DNA from 2 places in the Trujillonella humicola genome. Region 1 is predicted to be linked to the other one. Evidence: riboswitches for the same ligand, from Rfam matches in the RefSeq annotation. Region 1 holds a riboswitch; the other holds the start of a gene.
What was found. A riboswitch is a leader RNA that binds a small molecule or an ion and turns the genes downstream of it on or off. The one in region 1 is predicted to bind cyclic di-AMP.
Positions count from the first base shown of each region.

Region 2: linked by a shared signal. The riboswitch ahead of ACK586_RS12475 (NlpC/P60 family protein) and the one ahead of ACK586_RS12155 (aggregation-promoting factor C-terminal-like domain-containing protein) in region 1 are both predicted to bind cyclic di-AMP.

Region 1 is NZ_JBJNRJ010000019.1:67,823-75,078, reverse strand. It holds gene ACK586_RS12165 (acyl-CoA thioesterase) at 1-233, shown strand, start outside; gene ACK586_RS12160 (coiled-coil domain-containing protein) at 472-1,272, shown strand; cyclic di-AMP (ydaO/yuaA leader) riboswitch at 1,503-1,663, shown strand; gene ACK586_RS12155 (aggregation-promoting factor C-terminal-like domain-containing protein) at 1,875-2,705, shown strand; gene ACK586_RS12150 (class I SAM-dependent methyltransferase) at 2,813-3,445, shown strand; gene ACK586_RS12145 (TetR/AcrR family transcriptional regulator) at 3,506-4,174, shown strand; gene ACK586_RS12140 (flavin-containing monooxygenase) at 4,283-5,773, shown strand; gene ACK586_RS12135 (SDR family NAD(P)-dependent oxidoreductase) at 5,773-6,624, shown strand; gene ACK586_RS12130 (hypothetical protein) at 6,728-7,129, shown strand.
Region 2 is NZ_JBJNRJ010000020.1:54,756-62,011, forward strand. It holds gene ACK586_RS12460 (PHA/PHB synthase family protein) at 1-1,388, shown strand, start outside; gene ACK586_RS12465 (DUF4352 domain-containing protein) at 1,441-2,055, opposite strand; gene ACK586_RS12470 (hypothetical protein) at 2,284-2,454, opposite strand; cyclic di-AMP (ydaO/yuaA leader) riboswitch at 2,839-2,982, shown strand; gene ACK586_RS12475 (NlpC/P60 family protein) at 3,000-3,548, shown strand; gene ACK586_RS12480 (hypothetical protein) at 3,607-3,972, opposite strand; gene ACK586_RS12485 (ComEA family DNA-binding protein) at 4,143-4,841, opposite strand; gene ACK586_RS12490 (TetR family transcriptional regulator) at 5,129-5,755, shown strand; gene ACK586_RS12495 (MFS transporter) at 5,892-7,256, shown strand, end outside.

The DNA.
Region 1 (7,256 bases):
GGGTCGGCCTGAGCCTGGCCCACCGCTCCCTGTCGACCGGCGTGCTGAGCCACGCGCTGTACTTCCACGACGACGTCGCCGCGGGGGAGTGGCTGCTGTACGCGCTGCGGAGCACCCACACCGGCGGTGGGCGCGCGTTCGGCGTCGGCGAGGTCTTCACCGAGGACGGCCGGCTCGTGGCCACCTGCACCCAGGAGTCGATGATCCGGCCGATGACCGGTGGAGCGCTCTGACCGACGCCGGCCGCACCGAGGCAGCGGGGCCGGGTCCGGCAGGGCCCGGCCCCGCGCCGTCCCGAGCGTGACCCGCCCGTGACCTGACGACAGCGCCGCGTAGCCGGTCCCGCACGGCCGGTGGAACGACGCCGGTGTCATCCAACCGTCATCCGCCGCGCGCGCGAGCGGCGTGCCCAGGTCTGGGAACGTGCAGTCACCGCCCGGAGCGGTGCGGCCGAGGACCGAGGGGGAGCCGATGTTCCAGCGGAGCCAGGCGCAGGCGGGGGACGTCGTTCCCGGCGAGGGTGAGCTCCGGGCGCCGGGCGGCCTCGACGGTCTGCTGAGCACGGCACCCACGTTCTCCGGGGCGCTGCGCGGCTACGACCGCCTCCAGGTGGACAACTACGTCGCCTGGGCGGAGGCGGAGATCGCGCTGGCCCGCCGCGAGGCCGACCACCTGCTCAGCCGCTACGCGGCCTGCTCCGCCGAACTGCAGAGCGCCCGCTGCCGGCTGTCCCAGCTCCACCGCGAACGGGAGACCGCCGAGGGGCGCGGGCTGGCCGAGGAGGTCCTCGCCCGCGCGGCCGAGGAGGCCGAGGCCCTGACCGCCGGGGCGCTGGAGGAGGCGCAGCGGATGGCCGCCGAGGCCCGCCAGGAGGCGCAGGCGCGGCTGGAGAAGGTCGAGGCCATGCGCACCGCCGCGGTCGCCGAGCGCGACACCGCCCGGGTGGAGGCCCGGGGCCTGCGCCAGCAGGCCGCCCTGGTCCTCGCCGCCGCGCGGGAGGAGGCCGCGGCGCTGCTCGCGCAGGCCCGGGAGCAGCGCGAGGAGGACGACGCGCGCGCCCGCCGGGACCGCGAGTCGGCGGAGGCCGCCGCGGCCACCCGCCTGGCCGGGGCGCAGGCGGAGGTCGACGACCTGCGCCGCCAGCGGGACGAGGCGCGCCAGTCCCTGCGCCGGCTGACCGGGCAGCTCGAGGACGTGCTGTCCTCCGTGGGTGGAGGCTCCTCGGCGGACCTCCTCGTCCTCGGGGACGGCCGCCACCCCGTCGCCTCCTGACCGGGTCGTCCCGGGCCGGCCGACGGGCCGGCCGGCCTCCTGTGCGGGCCGGGACCGGGCCGGGGGCCGGTGACGCAGCGTCGTCCTCGCGCACCTGCCGAGGGCTGCCGGGACGGGTGGGGCGATGCTCGTCACGGACCGGAATCGGCGTCCGGCATTGTCACGGGCCGGTAACGGCGCCTACCGTGTCCTCCGTCCGGTCGGTCCTCTCGTCCCCACCCGGGGAGTTCGGCCGGACGCCGCCGAGTCGCGACCGCAGCCGCGGGAGCGAGCCGGGGACCCACCGCAGTCCTGGGGTGAATCCCGCGCGCCGACCGTCGTCGGTGCCCGGGTAGGGCTTCTTCCCGCCCGAACCCGTCAGCTAACTCGGTAGGCGGCCACGGAAGGAACGGAGAGTTCCCGCATGCCCCGCCTCCGGGCTCCCGCGGCCCGCAGGTGCCGCCGGTTCCGCCGCCCGATCGCGTAACCGCCCGCACCCGCCCCGCCCCGGACACGGCGCCCACAGCGCCCCGGGAACCTCCGACGACACACAGCACCGCCCGGCGCCCCCTCGCGAGGGGGCCGGTGTCGCGCGTGCGCCCTCTCCCTGGAGTCCTCCCCGCATGTCCTCGCAGCACACCACCCGATTCCGCCGCTTCCGCTCCCCGCTGCGCTCCCGCCGTCCCGGCCTGCTGCTGGCCGCCGCGGCCGCCGGCGGTGTCCTGGTCAGCGTCGTCGTCACCGGCGAGGCCCCGGCCACCGCCGAGGCGGAGCAGGCCGTGCCCGTCAGCGAGACGGTGAGCGTGGCCCAGGCGCTGGGCATCGACCCCGCCGCGGCCGCCGCGCCGGACCTGTCCGGCCTCGGCGACCTCGCCGCCTCCCGCTCGGAGCGGGGCACCTCGGCGATCACCGCCGCGGAGGCCCAGCAGGCCGCCGACCAGGCCGAGCTCGACCGGTTGGCCGCCGAGGCCGCCGCCGCCGAGGCCGCCGCCCGCGCCGCCGCCGAGGCCCAGGCCGCCGCCGAGGCGCAGGCCGCCGCCGAGGCGCAGGCCGCCGCCGAGGCCGCGCAGGCCGCCGCGCGGCCGCCGGCCAGCGCCCCCGCGCCTGCGCCGTCCTCGTCCTCCTCCTCGCCGTCCTCGTCGCCGTCCGCCTCGCAGGGTGCGCCGCGGGGCTCGTTCAAGGACTACGCGCTGGCCCAGGTGGGCAGCGCCTCGGAGTTCTCCTGCCTCGAGCGGCTCTGGGGGCGCGAGAGCGGCTGGAACCCGAACGCGCAGAACCCGACCAGCACCGCCTACGGCATCGCCCAGTTCCTCGACTCCACGTGGGCCGGCACCGGCATCGCCAAGACAAGCGACGGCTACCGCCAGATCGACGCGGGGCTGATCTACATCGGCAACCGGTACGGCAGCCCCTGCGGCGCCTGGGCGCACTCGCAGTCCACCGGCTGGTACTAGGACCTCGTGCAGGGTTCCGCCGCGAGCCTGCGAGTGGTGGGGGGCACGGGGGCCCTTCCTCTTGCTCCCCGCGAGGGGGGCCGGAGCGGCGGGACACGATGGCCGGTGTGATCCCCTCGAGCTTCGTCCGCGCGCACACGGCGGTCCGCCGCCCGTCGTCGGTGCCGGAGGTGCGGCTGCACGTGGCCGAGGACGTCGTCGCCCTGTGGGAGGCGATGGAGGTGCGCGCCGGGGGAGCGGGGGACGCCCCGCCGTTCTGGGCGGCGGCGTGGCCCGGCGGCCAGGCGCTGGCCCGGTTCGTCCTCGACGACCCGGCGGTCGTGGCCGGCCGCCGGGTGCTCGACCTCGGCGCCGGCAGCGGGCTGGTGGCGATCGCGGCCGCCCTGGCCGGGGCGGCACGGGTGCTGGCCAGTGACGTCGACCCGTTCAGCCGCACGGCGATCGGGGTCAACGCCGGGCTCAACGGCGTCCCCGGGATCGGCGTGCTGGGTGACGTCCTCGCCCATCCGGTGCCGCCGGTGGACGTCGTCCTGGCCGGGGACGTCTGCTACGACCGGGTGATGACCGAGCGGGTGCTGCCCTTCCTCGGGCGCGCCCGGGCGGCCGGCTGCGAGGTGTACGTCGGCGACCCCGGGCGGCCCTACCTCCCGGTCGAGCGGCTGGTCGAGGCGGCGGTGCACGAGATCGCCGAGACCGAGGGGCCGGGGGTGCGCCGGACGAGGGTGTGGCGCCTGCCCTGATCGAGGCGCTTCTGCTCGACAGGGCGTCGACTCCCTCGACACCGGCTAGCGTGCGGACCTATGTCCTCCCCCCGCCCCGTCGACGCCACGGGTGCCGACGGCGGCCCCGGCCGCGGCCGCCGGGTCCGCCGGCCCTCGGGTGACGACCGGGAGCGGGCGTTGCTCGCCACCGCGGAGCGGTTGCTGGAAGAGCGTCCGCTGGCCGACATCTCGGTGGACGACCTCGCCCGCGGCGCGGGCATCTCCCGGTCGACGTTCTACTTCTACTTCGCCTCCAAGGAGGCGGTCGTCCTCGCGCTGCTCGACCGCGTCGTCGGCGAGGCGCAGGCGGCCCGCTCGGCCGCGCTGGCCGGTGCCGCGGGCGCGCGCGCCGCGTGGCGGGCGGCGCTGGTCACCGTGCGCGACACCTTCCGCGACCACCGCGCGCTGACCGCCGCCGCGACCGAGCTCCTGGCCGCGAGCCCCGAGGTGCAGTCGCTGTGGTCGTCGGTGATGGAGGGCTTCGTGGCCGAGACCGCCGCCGCCATCGAGGCCGAGCGGGCGAGGGGTGCTGCGCCGCCCGGTCCGCCGGCCCGCGACCTCGCCGTGGCGCTGAACTGGATGAACGAGCGGGTCATCCAGACGTCGATCGCGGGGCAGCAGCCGGCCCTGGCCGAGGACACCCTGCTCGAGGTCCTCCTGACCGTCTGGCTGCGCACGATCTACGGCGCCGACGACGTCCCCGCGTGACCGCCGCAACCGATCGGCCGACACGTCGTTGATCCTCTCGACACCGCGTCGACAACGCCGTCGGCGCGGTGCACGATGGCGCGGACGGACGAGGAGAGCGGGAGCCCCATGACTGCGCAGACGCCAGAGCACGTCGACGTCCTGATCGTCGGGGCCGGTCTGTCCGGCATCGGCGCCGCCTGCCACCTGGAGGACGAGCGGCCCGGCACCACCTACGCGGTGCTCGAGGCCCGTGAGGCGCTGGGCGGCACGTGGGACCTGTTCCGCTACCCCGGGATCCGGTCGGACTCCGACATGTACACGCTCGGCTACTCCTTCCGGCCGTGGACCGATCCGCAGGCGATCGCCGACGGCCCCTCGATCCGCCGCTACATCGAGGAGACCGCGCGCGAGTACGGCGTGGCCGACAAGATCCGCTACCGCTGCGAGGTGCTGGACGCGCAGTGGTCCTCGGAGGACGCGCGGTGGACCGTCACCGCGCGGCGCACCGACACCGGCGAGCGGCTGACCCTCACCTGCTCGTGGCTGTCGGTGTGCTCCGGCTACTACCGCTACGACGAGGGGTTCAGCCCCCGCTTCGAGGGCGCCGAGACCTTCCGCGGGCAGATCGTCCACCCGCAGCACTGGCCCGAGGACCTCGACGTCGGCGGCAAGCGGGTCGTCGTCATCGGCAGCGGCGCCACGGCGGTCACCCTCGTGCCGAGCCTGGCCCCGCGGGCCGCGCACGTGACGATGCTGCAGCGCACGCCCACCTACGTCGTCTCCCTCCCCGGACGCGACCCGCTGGCCGCGGCGCTGCGCCGCTTCCTGCCCGAGCGGCTCGTCTACCCGGTGGTCCGCTGGAAGAGCCTGCTCGTGTCCATGGCCTCCTACCAGTTCGCCCGGCGGCGGCCCGCGGCGATGAAGGCGTTCCTCAAGAAGGAGCAGCGCCGGCAGCTGCCCGAGGGCTTCGACGTGGACACGCACTTCACCCCGCCCTACGACCCGTGGGACCAGCGGCTGTGCGTCGTCCCTGACGGCGACCTGTTCCGGGCGGTCCGCCGGGGGCAGGCGTCCATCGTCACCGACCGGATCGCCCGCTTCGACGAGACCGGGATCGTCCTGGAGTCGGGGCAGCACCTGGACGCCGACGTGATCGTGACCGCCACCGGCCTCAACCTGCTGCCGATCGGCGGCATGACCCTCGCCGTCGACGGCGCGCCCGTCGAGCTGTCCGAGACCGTCTCGTACAAGGGGATGATGGTGTCCGGCGTCCCCAACTTCACGATGACCATCGGCTACACCAACGCCGCGTGGACGCTGAAGGCCGACCTGGTCGCCCGCCACGTCACCCGGCTGCTGGCGCACATGGAGCGGCACGGCTACGACGTCGCCACCCCGCTGGCCCCCGCCGACCCGGTCCGCGAGCCGTTCCTCGGGCTCACCTCCGGCTACGTGCAGCGCAGCCTCACCGCCCTGCCCAAGCAGGGAGGGCGGGCACCGTGGAAGCTGCACCAGAACTACCTGCGGGACCGGCTGCTCTTCCGCCGGTCCCCCGTCGACGACGAGGGCATCCGCTTCTCCCGCGCGCAGCCGGCCCACCTGCAGGCGGCGGCCTGATGGACGCCTACCGCTTCGCCGGGGGGACGGCGGTCGTGACCGGCGCGGCCAGCGGCATCGGCGCCGCCCTCGCGCCGCTGCTGGCCGCCCGCGGCAGCGACCTGGTGCTCGTCGACCGGGACGCCGAGCGGCTGGCCGGCGTGGCGGCGGCCGTGCGCTCGGCGCACCCCGGCGTCTCGGTGGCCACCGCCGTCGTCGACCTGGCCGACCCCGTCGCCACGCAGCGCGTCGCCGACGAGCTGGTCGCCGCCCACCCGGACGTCACGCTGCTGGTCAACAACGCCGGCGTGGCCCTCGGCGGCCGCTTCGACCAGGTGACCCTCGACGAGTTCGACTGGGTCATGGAGGTCAACTTCCGCGCCGTCGTCCGCCTGACCAAGGCGTTCCTGCCCACGCTGAAGGCCCACCCGGGCTCGCACGTGGTCAACCTGAGCAGCCTGTTCGGGCTCATGGCCCCGGCCGGGCAGGTCGCGTACGCGTCGAGCAAGTTCGCCGTCCGCGGGTTCACCGAGGCGCTGCGGCACGAGCTCGCCGAGGACGGCAGCGGCACCTGCGTGGGCGTCACGAGCGTCCACCCCGGCGGCATCCGGACCCGCATCGCCGAGACCGCTCGCGTGGCCGGCGGCGTCGACCCCGAGGAGGCCGCGCGGGGCAAGGCCGACTTCGCCCGGCTGCTCACCTTCCCCGCCGACGAGGCCGCCGAGCTGATCGTCGACGCGGTCGAGCGGCGGCGGCCGCGACTGCTCATCGGCGCCAGCGCGAAGATCCCCGACGTGCTCGTGCGGATCGCACCCGGCGGCTACGGGAGGCTGCTGGCCGCCGTCACCAGGCTGGCGGGGAAGCGCCGCTGAGACCGAGCTCCACCGGCACGACCCCGGACCTGGCGCGACGGCGCCGCGGCCGGGGGAGACTGGCCGGTGGAGACCCGCGCCGGCCGGGTCGGAGGGGAGCGCGGTGACCGAGCACGAGTCGTCGGGGGGCAACCGGGTGCCGCGGTCGGTCGAGGAGTTCGTGACCCAGCTCCGGATCTTCACCGAGCGGGCCCGCAGCCTGGCCGCGGGCGCCGTGCCGGGCGGGCTCTCCCTGCCCCGGCTGCCCTCGCCGCCCGGAGCGATGTCGGCGGCCCAGCTGCGGGCGATCGACCAGGCGGTGCGCGGGCAGCGGCAGCTCATCGCCGGCATGGTCGCCCAGCTGCAGGCCTTCGACGAGCAGCTCGCGGTGTTCGAGCGGGTGCTCGACCCGCTGGTCGAGTGGTCCGCCACGTGGGCACGCCTGGAGGGCGCCGTGGCCGACCTGGTGCGGCCCCCGGCCGCGGGGACGGCGGCCGACGAGGAGACACCACCCCCGGCGCGCTGACCGGGGGAGACTGCGGGCCGGGGTGCGCGCGCCCCGGAGCGGCGAGGAGGCGTGGGATGGCCGGAGGGCACGAGTACGAGGTCGAGGTGGAGGGCCGCATCGGACCCGGCGGGGTCGAGGGCGTCCT
Region 2 (7,256 bases), on a different contig from region 1:
ACCGGCTGGTCGACCGGTACGAGGCCTCCGGCGCCGGCTGGCGGGAGGTCGAGCGGGCCCGGTTCGCGGTGCGCGCCCTGGCCGCCGCCGCCGCTCCGACCAACACGCTGGCCGGCAACCCGGCGGCGCTCAAGCGGGCGGTGGAGACCGGCGGCGCCAGCGTCGTCCGCGGGCTGGGCCGGATGCTGTCGGACCTACGGTCCAACGGCGGGCTGCCCGCGCTGAGCGACCCGGCCGCGTTCGCCGTCGGGCGGAACCTGGCGACCACCCCCGGCGCCGTCGTCTACCGGGACGACGTCATGGAGGTCATCCAGTACGCGCCGGCGACGCCCGAGGTGCACGCGCGGCCGCTCCTCGTCATCCCCCCGATCATCAACCGCTACTACTTCCTCGACCTCCGGGCCGGCCGCAGCTTCGTCGAGCACGCCGTCGCGCAGGGCTTCCAGACGTTCGTCGTCAGCTGGCGCAACCCCGGCAAGGCACAGGCGCACTGGGACCTCGACACCTACACCGAGCGCCTGCGGCGGGCCGTCGCGGTCCTGCGCCAGGTGACCGGCTCGCCCGACGTCAACACCGTCGGGTTCTGCGCCGGCGGGATCCTGCAGACCCTGCTGCTCAACCACCTGGCCGCGATGGACGACACGTCCGTGCACAGCGCCGCCTACGGCGTGACGCTGCTGGACTTCGCCGAGCGCGCCCCGCTCGGCGCCTTCGCCGGGCGGTGGGTGACCGGCCTGTCGGCGCGGCTGTCGCGGGCGCGCGGCGTGCTCGGCGGGACGTCGCTGGGCTCGGTGTTCAGCCTCATGAAGCCCGAGGACCTGGTCTTCGGCGGCCTGCGGTCGCAGTGGCTGCAGGGTGAGCCGGTGCCGGCGTTCGACGTCCTGGCCTGGAACTCCGACCCGACGAACCTCCCGGCCAAGGTGCACGGGCAGTTCCTCGAGATCTTCCGGGAGAACGCGCTGGTGCAGCCCGGCGGACTCACCGTGCTCGGCACACGCGTGGACCTCGGGGAGATCACCGTGCCGACGTTCGTGACCGGCGCGGTGACCGATCACCTGACGCCGTGGCGCGGCTGCTACCGGACGACGCGGCTGCTGTCGGGCCCGAGCACCTTCGTGCTGAGCAACGGCGGGCACATCCAGAGCCTGATCAACCCGCCGGGCAACCCGAAGGCCAGGCACTGGGTGGGCGGCGAGGCGGTGGCCGACCCCGAGGAGTGGCGGGCCGGCGCGGAGGAGCGCGCCGGCAGCTGGTGGGAGACCTGGGCGGAGTGGACGGCGGTGCGCTCGGGGCCGCGGGTGCCGGCGCCGGCCGCACTCGGCAGCGAGCGGCACCCGGTGCTCTGCGCGGCCCCCGGCCTGTACGTGCTGGACCTCGCGCCGGCCTGACACGCGGACGACCCCCGCCCGGCGGCGTGCCGGGCGGGGGTCGGACACGCCGCTACTGCAGGCTGACGGTGACACCACCCGAGAAGGACGAGTCGTGGAGCTCGATCGACGTGGGCACGGTGCCGGCCGGGACGTCGAACACGACCTTGCTGACGACCATGTTGCCCGGGTTGATCTCCTCGTACAGCGACGACGAGTCGTCCAGGTAGATGGCCGCCTCGGTGTCGGCGCTGAACTCCTGGCCCTGGGCGTTGAAGAGAGACGTGTTCTCCCCGAAGAAGCTCTGCGGCTCGTTCCCGATGTTGGACACGGTCAGGTCGACGACGCAGAACGTGCCCTGCGCGGTCGTGCTCATGTACTGGCTGCCGATCTCGGTGCGGCTGCAGTCGATGCCCTGGACGACGAACTCGAACTTCCCGTCGCGCGCCGGCTGACCGATCGTCGCGTCCGCGTTCACGGCAGGCGCCGAGTCGCCCGCGCCACCGGCCGCGCCACCGTTCGCCGACGTGCCACCGGAGTCCCCCGAGCCTCCGGCGCTCTGGCTGGCGATGACCGCGATGACGGCGATCGCCGCCACCACGAGGAACCAGGCCTTCTTGTAGAAGGGCTTCTTGGCCGGCGCCGGCGCCGCATAGGGCGGCTGGGGAGCCTGCAACTGCTGAGTCATGGCGGTCTTCCTCGCTGCGTCGATGAGTCCTGCAGAGACGACAAGGCGTCCTTGCGCGTCTGAGCTCTCATCGGCGCACCGAGCCGGAACGGGACCCCATCCACGGGGTACCGGAACCAACTAGCCCCAGCGGGCTCAACGGCCTCATGGACCTCCCCGGGGAGCAGACAGCCAGCGACCCCCGCCCGGCGGCTGCCGGGCAGGGGTCGTCGTGCGTTCGGGCTGGGGTCAGCGGACGGCGCCGCGTCCCCCTCCGGCCCCTCCGCCGCGCTTCTTGTTCTGGTCGCCGAACTTGGCCACCATCTGCTTGATCTTCTCCTGGTTGTGCGGCTTGCGGGCCTCCTGCACCAGCTTGGCGGCAACGCCTGAGGCGATCAGCTTCCGGATCATCCCGGCCATGTCTTCCTCCTCCAGTCGGGTCGGTTCACGTCGTCGTTGCCCCGTCGTTGCCCGCTCGACCGGTGGGTCAACCCCGGGCATTTCCGTCGACGCCCCGCCAACGCCCGGCGACGCTGCGTGGTGCCATGCCGCGGCGATTCGATTACACCGGACGATGCGACATGGGTCGCGACCCGGAGCGGCGGCGGGACGGCGTCCGCGCTGCTCAACGCCCGCACGGGCGGTTCCGACACGCCCGAGCTCGGGGTGGGACGGCCGTGGCGTGTCCGGCTGCGGGCCGCGCTGCCGGGGGTCGAGGGCCGCCCTAGCGTCATGCCGTCCGTCGAGGCCCCTACCCGTCGCTGATCAGCTGGCGACACTCGGCGGACCCGCCGAACCGGGCGCCGCGACGAAGCGCCGCCCGGACCGGGGACCCACCGAACCAGTGGGGTGAAGCGCTGTGCCGGGACGACGACGTCCCGGGACAGGCCGGGCGATTCCTGCGTCCGAACCCGTCAGCTAACCCGGTAGGCGGAACACGGAGACCCAAGGAGAACCCGTCGTCCATGACGACTACTCGCACGTCCTCGCGCCGTCTGCCCCGTTCCGTCAAGGGGGCCGCGATCGCCCTGGTCGCCGGTGCGGGCTTCGCCCTCACCCCCACTGCGGCCGCCGCCTCGGTGCCCGCCTCCGTCCCCGCCGCAGTGCCTGCCGCGGTGCCGGCGGCCGTTCCGACGGCCGTCCCGTCCTTCGCCCCGACCCCGGCGGCCCAGGTCGCCGTCGACACGGCGCTGGCCCAGGTCGGCAAGCCCTACCGGTGGGGTGGTGGCGGGCCGTCGAGCTTCGACTGCTCGGGCCTGGTCAAGTACTCGTACGCGGCCGCGGGCATCAACCTGCCGCACTCGTCGCGGATGCAGTCCCAGATCGGCCTGCCGATCAGCCTGTGGGACATGCAGCCCGGTGACCTGCTGTTCTTCTACAGCCCCGTCGGCCACGTCGGCATGTACGTCGGCAACGGGATGATGGTCCACTCCTCCACGTACGGGAAGCCCGTCTCCGTGGTGTGGGCCGGCTCGGTGCCCGGTTACGTCGGATCGGCCCGCCCCGCCTGGTGAGGATCCCTCGGCACCCCGGTCGCCGCGCTGCGACCGGGGCTCCGAGGCGCTCAGCCGCTCAGCCGCAGGGGGAATGCGGCCGGTCCGTGGGAGCCAGGGAGAACACGGCCTCCGGATCCCGCGGCCACGAGGCGAGGAACAGGTAGCCGAAGCGGGTGTTCAGGTGGGCCTCAGGGCCGGCCTCGGCCACCGCGCGGGCCAGCTCCCCGGGAGCGTGGTTGGCGAAGCCGACGACCTCGTCGCCGTCGGCGAGGGTGACCACCCCGTCGTGGACGCCGAGCACGAACACCGACCGCCACTCCGACAGCGCCCCGGTGTGGCACAGCAGGATCGTGGCGCGGTGCGGCGTGTGGCCGGCGGTCCTGCGCGTGCAGGTCGTCCCGACCGTCGGAGCGGGGCTGGGTTGCGGGTCGACGCTGGTCACGGTTCCTCCCCCGGGCGGCGCGGCGTTGCGGCCCTCTCCTCCCCTCCATCGACCGGACCACGCACCGGGGACCCCGGGCACCACGACGACGGGTGACCGCCCTCCCCCGGCCGGGTGGCCGTGCGGGCCGGAGCTCACGCTGAGCGACGCGACACCGGTGCGATGCCGCCTCAGAGCGCGATGCCGCGTTCCTGCAGGTGCGCGGCGACGTGCGGCGGCAGGTCGACGTCCACCAGGAGCTCCCCGACGTTGTAGAACGACCCGCGCCGCTCTCGGGCGGCGACGATCGCCGCGGCGTGCGAGCGGTCGATCGTGCACACCTGCTCGATGACCGCGGCCGGAGCGGTGTTGACGTCGACCAGCCCGCCGTCGTCGTACCCGCGGCCGAGATCGGGCCGGCCGATGCCCAGGTCCCGGGCCAGCGCCGGATCGCGGCCGGCGAGCTCGCGCGCCTCCTCCCGCCGGGCGCGCGCCGCCAGCGCCCCCGCCAGCACGCGGTCGGAGTGCGAGGGCAGCTCGCCGGGGCGGCCGTACACCTCCCGGCGCAGCGGGCGCAGCTGCAGGCAGGCCGCGACGACGACGGCCACGGCCGAGACGGCGAGGACGCCGTTCACCGCCGCGGCGCCGCTGCCGACCGGCTCCCCGCTCGCGTCCCGCGGGATCAGCGACGTCAGGGCGACGAGCGCGGCCCCCAGGGCGGTGTAGAGGACGGCGGAGCGGAGGACCGGCGGGCGGCGCAGCCGGTGCCAGGCGTGCCAGAACGGCGCCGCGGCGAACAGACCCACCGTGCCCACCGCGACCACGTAGTACCAGCCCCCGCGCAGGAAGCGCTCGGACGTCGACGGCGCGGGACCGCCTGACTGGGTCACGGAAGCCACTCCCTGGTCGGTCGGACGGGATGCGCGGAGCGCGACGACCGGGTGCGCGCTCGCCGGTTCCGCGCCGGCCGGGGCGGACGCCGGCCGTGGCGGACGTCGCGGACCCGGCGGCGCCAGTATGCGCACGCCGGCGGCCCGCCGAGGGCAGGCTCGCGGCTGCGATGCCGGCCGCGGTGCCGACTGCGGTGCCGGCGCTTCGTGAACGTGACGTGAAACGCAGAAAGCCGGACGCAGTAAGAACTTGTACCCAGTTCAGGTTCAGGTCTACCTTGCCGCCCATGCGGAGATCGACGGGTGCGGCGGACGCGCAGCACTGCCCCATCTCCGCCGTCATGGGCCTGCGGGAGCGCAAGAAGCTCGCGGCCTGGCGCACCATCCGCGCGACCGCGCTGCGACTGATCGACGAGCGCGGCTACGACGCGGTGAGCGTCGAGGACATCGCCGCCGAGGCCGGGGTGTCCCGGACGACGTTCTTCAGCTACTTCCCCAGCAAGGAAGCCGTCGTCTTCGACCTCGACCCCGACGAGGTACGCCAGTGGCGGAATCTGCTGGAGAACTGTCGTACCGACACGCCACTCTGGGACGCGCTGACCGACATCGCGCTGGGCCTGGCGCGACTCCTGGCCGAGCGGCTGCCCCTGCAGAAGCGGCTGCTCGAGCAGTCGCCGGGGTTGTGCCGGTCGGCGCGCGGTACCTGTGACGGCTTCGAGCCCGAGCTGCGCGAGTGGCTCGCCCGGCGCCGTCCGGAGGCCGACGACGTGCGGACCGCACTGGTCCTGAACACCGCGATGGCCGCGTTCACCACGGCGGCCGACGCGTGGCAGCCCGATCAGCCCTACGACCGCTTCCTCGAGCTCCTGGAGGACTGCCTGCGCTGGGCCGGCGCAGGACTCGCCCGGAGCTAGCACCACCGCACGGCTTCACGGCCCGGCACTGACCCGCCGGGCGCACCACCGCACGGGACGACGCATCCCCGGCCGTCCCGCCCACCGCACCACTCCCGGTAGCACTGCGCCCTGCGCAGGAAGGACGGCTCCACCCATGTCCCAAGAAGGCCTCATCGTCCCGCCCGTGGGCGTCGAGCCCGACGAACGGCCCCCGGCTCCTCCCGCCCAGGGCCCGGACCCCAAGCGCTGGCTCGCGCTCGCGGTCATCGCGGTCGCCCAGCTCATGATCATCCTCGACGCGTCGATCGTGAACATCGCGCTGCCCGACGCCGCCGCGGACCTCGGCATCTCCCAGGCGAACCTGCAGTGGGTGGTCACCGCCTACACGCTGGCCTTTGGCGGGCTGCTGCTCCTCGGCGGCCGGATCGCCGACTTTATGGGCCGCAAGCGGGCGTTCATCATCGCCCTGATCGGCTTCGCCGTCGCCTCCGGGCTGGGCGGGATCGCGCCCAACGAGGCGCTGCTCTACGTCGCGCGGGCCGGCCAGGGCGCCTTCGCCGCGCTGATGGCGCCGGCGGCGCTGTCGCTGCTGACCATCACGTTCACCGACCCGAAGGAGCGGGCGAAGGCGTTCGGCGTCTTCGGCGCGATCTCCGGCGGTGGCGCGGCCATCGGCCTCATCCTGGGCGGCGTCCTCACCGAGTACGCCTCCTGGCGCTGGACGCTGGGCGTGAACGTGCCGATCGCGCTGGCCGCGGCCGTGGCCGCCGTCCCGCTGGTCAAGGAGAGCCGCGCCGAGGGCGACCGGCACTTCGACATCCCCGGCGTGCTGCTGTCGGCGGTCGGTCTGGTCAGCCTCGTGTACGGGTTCACCAAGGCCGCCGAGGAGGGCGTCGGCTGGGGCGACCCGCTGACGATCACGCTGCTCGTCGTCGCCGCCGTCCTGCTGACCGCCTTCGCCGTCTGGGAGACCCGCACCAGCCACCCGCTGCTGCCCACGCGGGTGATCCTGGACCGGGTCCGCGGTGGCTCCTACCTGCTGTTCCTGCTGGTCGGCGCCGGACTGTTCGCGATGTTCCTGTTCCTGACGCTGTACTTCCAGGAGACGCTGGGCTACACCCCGCTCGAGGCCGGCTGGGCGTTCCTGCCCTTCAGCGGCGGCATCATCCTGGGCGCGGGCGTCGTGTCGCAGCTGCTGCCCAGGGTCGGGCCGCGGCCGCTGATGCTCGTCGGTCTGGTCATGGCCGTCGTCGGCATGTTCTCGCTGACGCGGATCGAGGCGGGCGCCGACAGCTCCTACGCCACCCAGGTGCTGCCGGCGATGCTGCTGCTGAGCCTGGGCCTGGCGGCGGTGTTCGTCCCGACGGCCAGCACCGCGCTGGTCGGCGTCGAGCCGCGCGACTCCGGCATCGCCTCGGCCGTGCTCAACACCGCCCAGCAGGTCGGCGGGTCGCTGGGCCTGGCGATCCTGACGACGATCTTCTCCTCGTCGGTGACCGGGTGGTTCGCGGACAAGGGG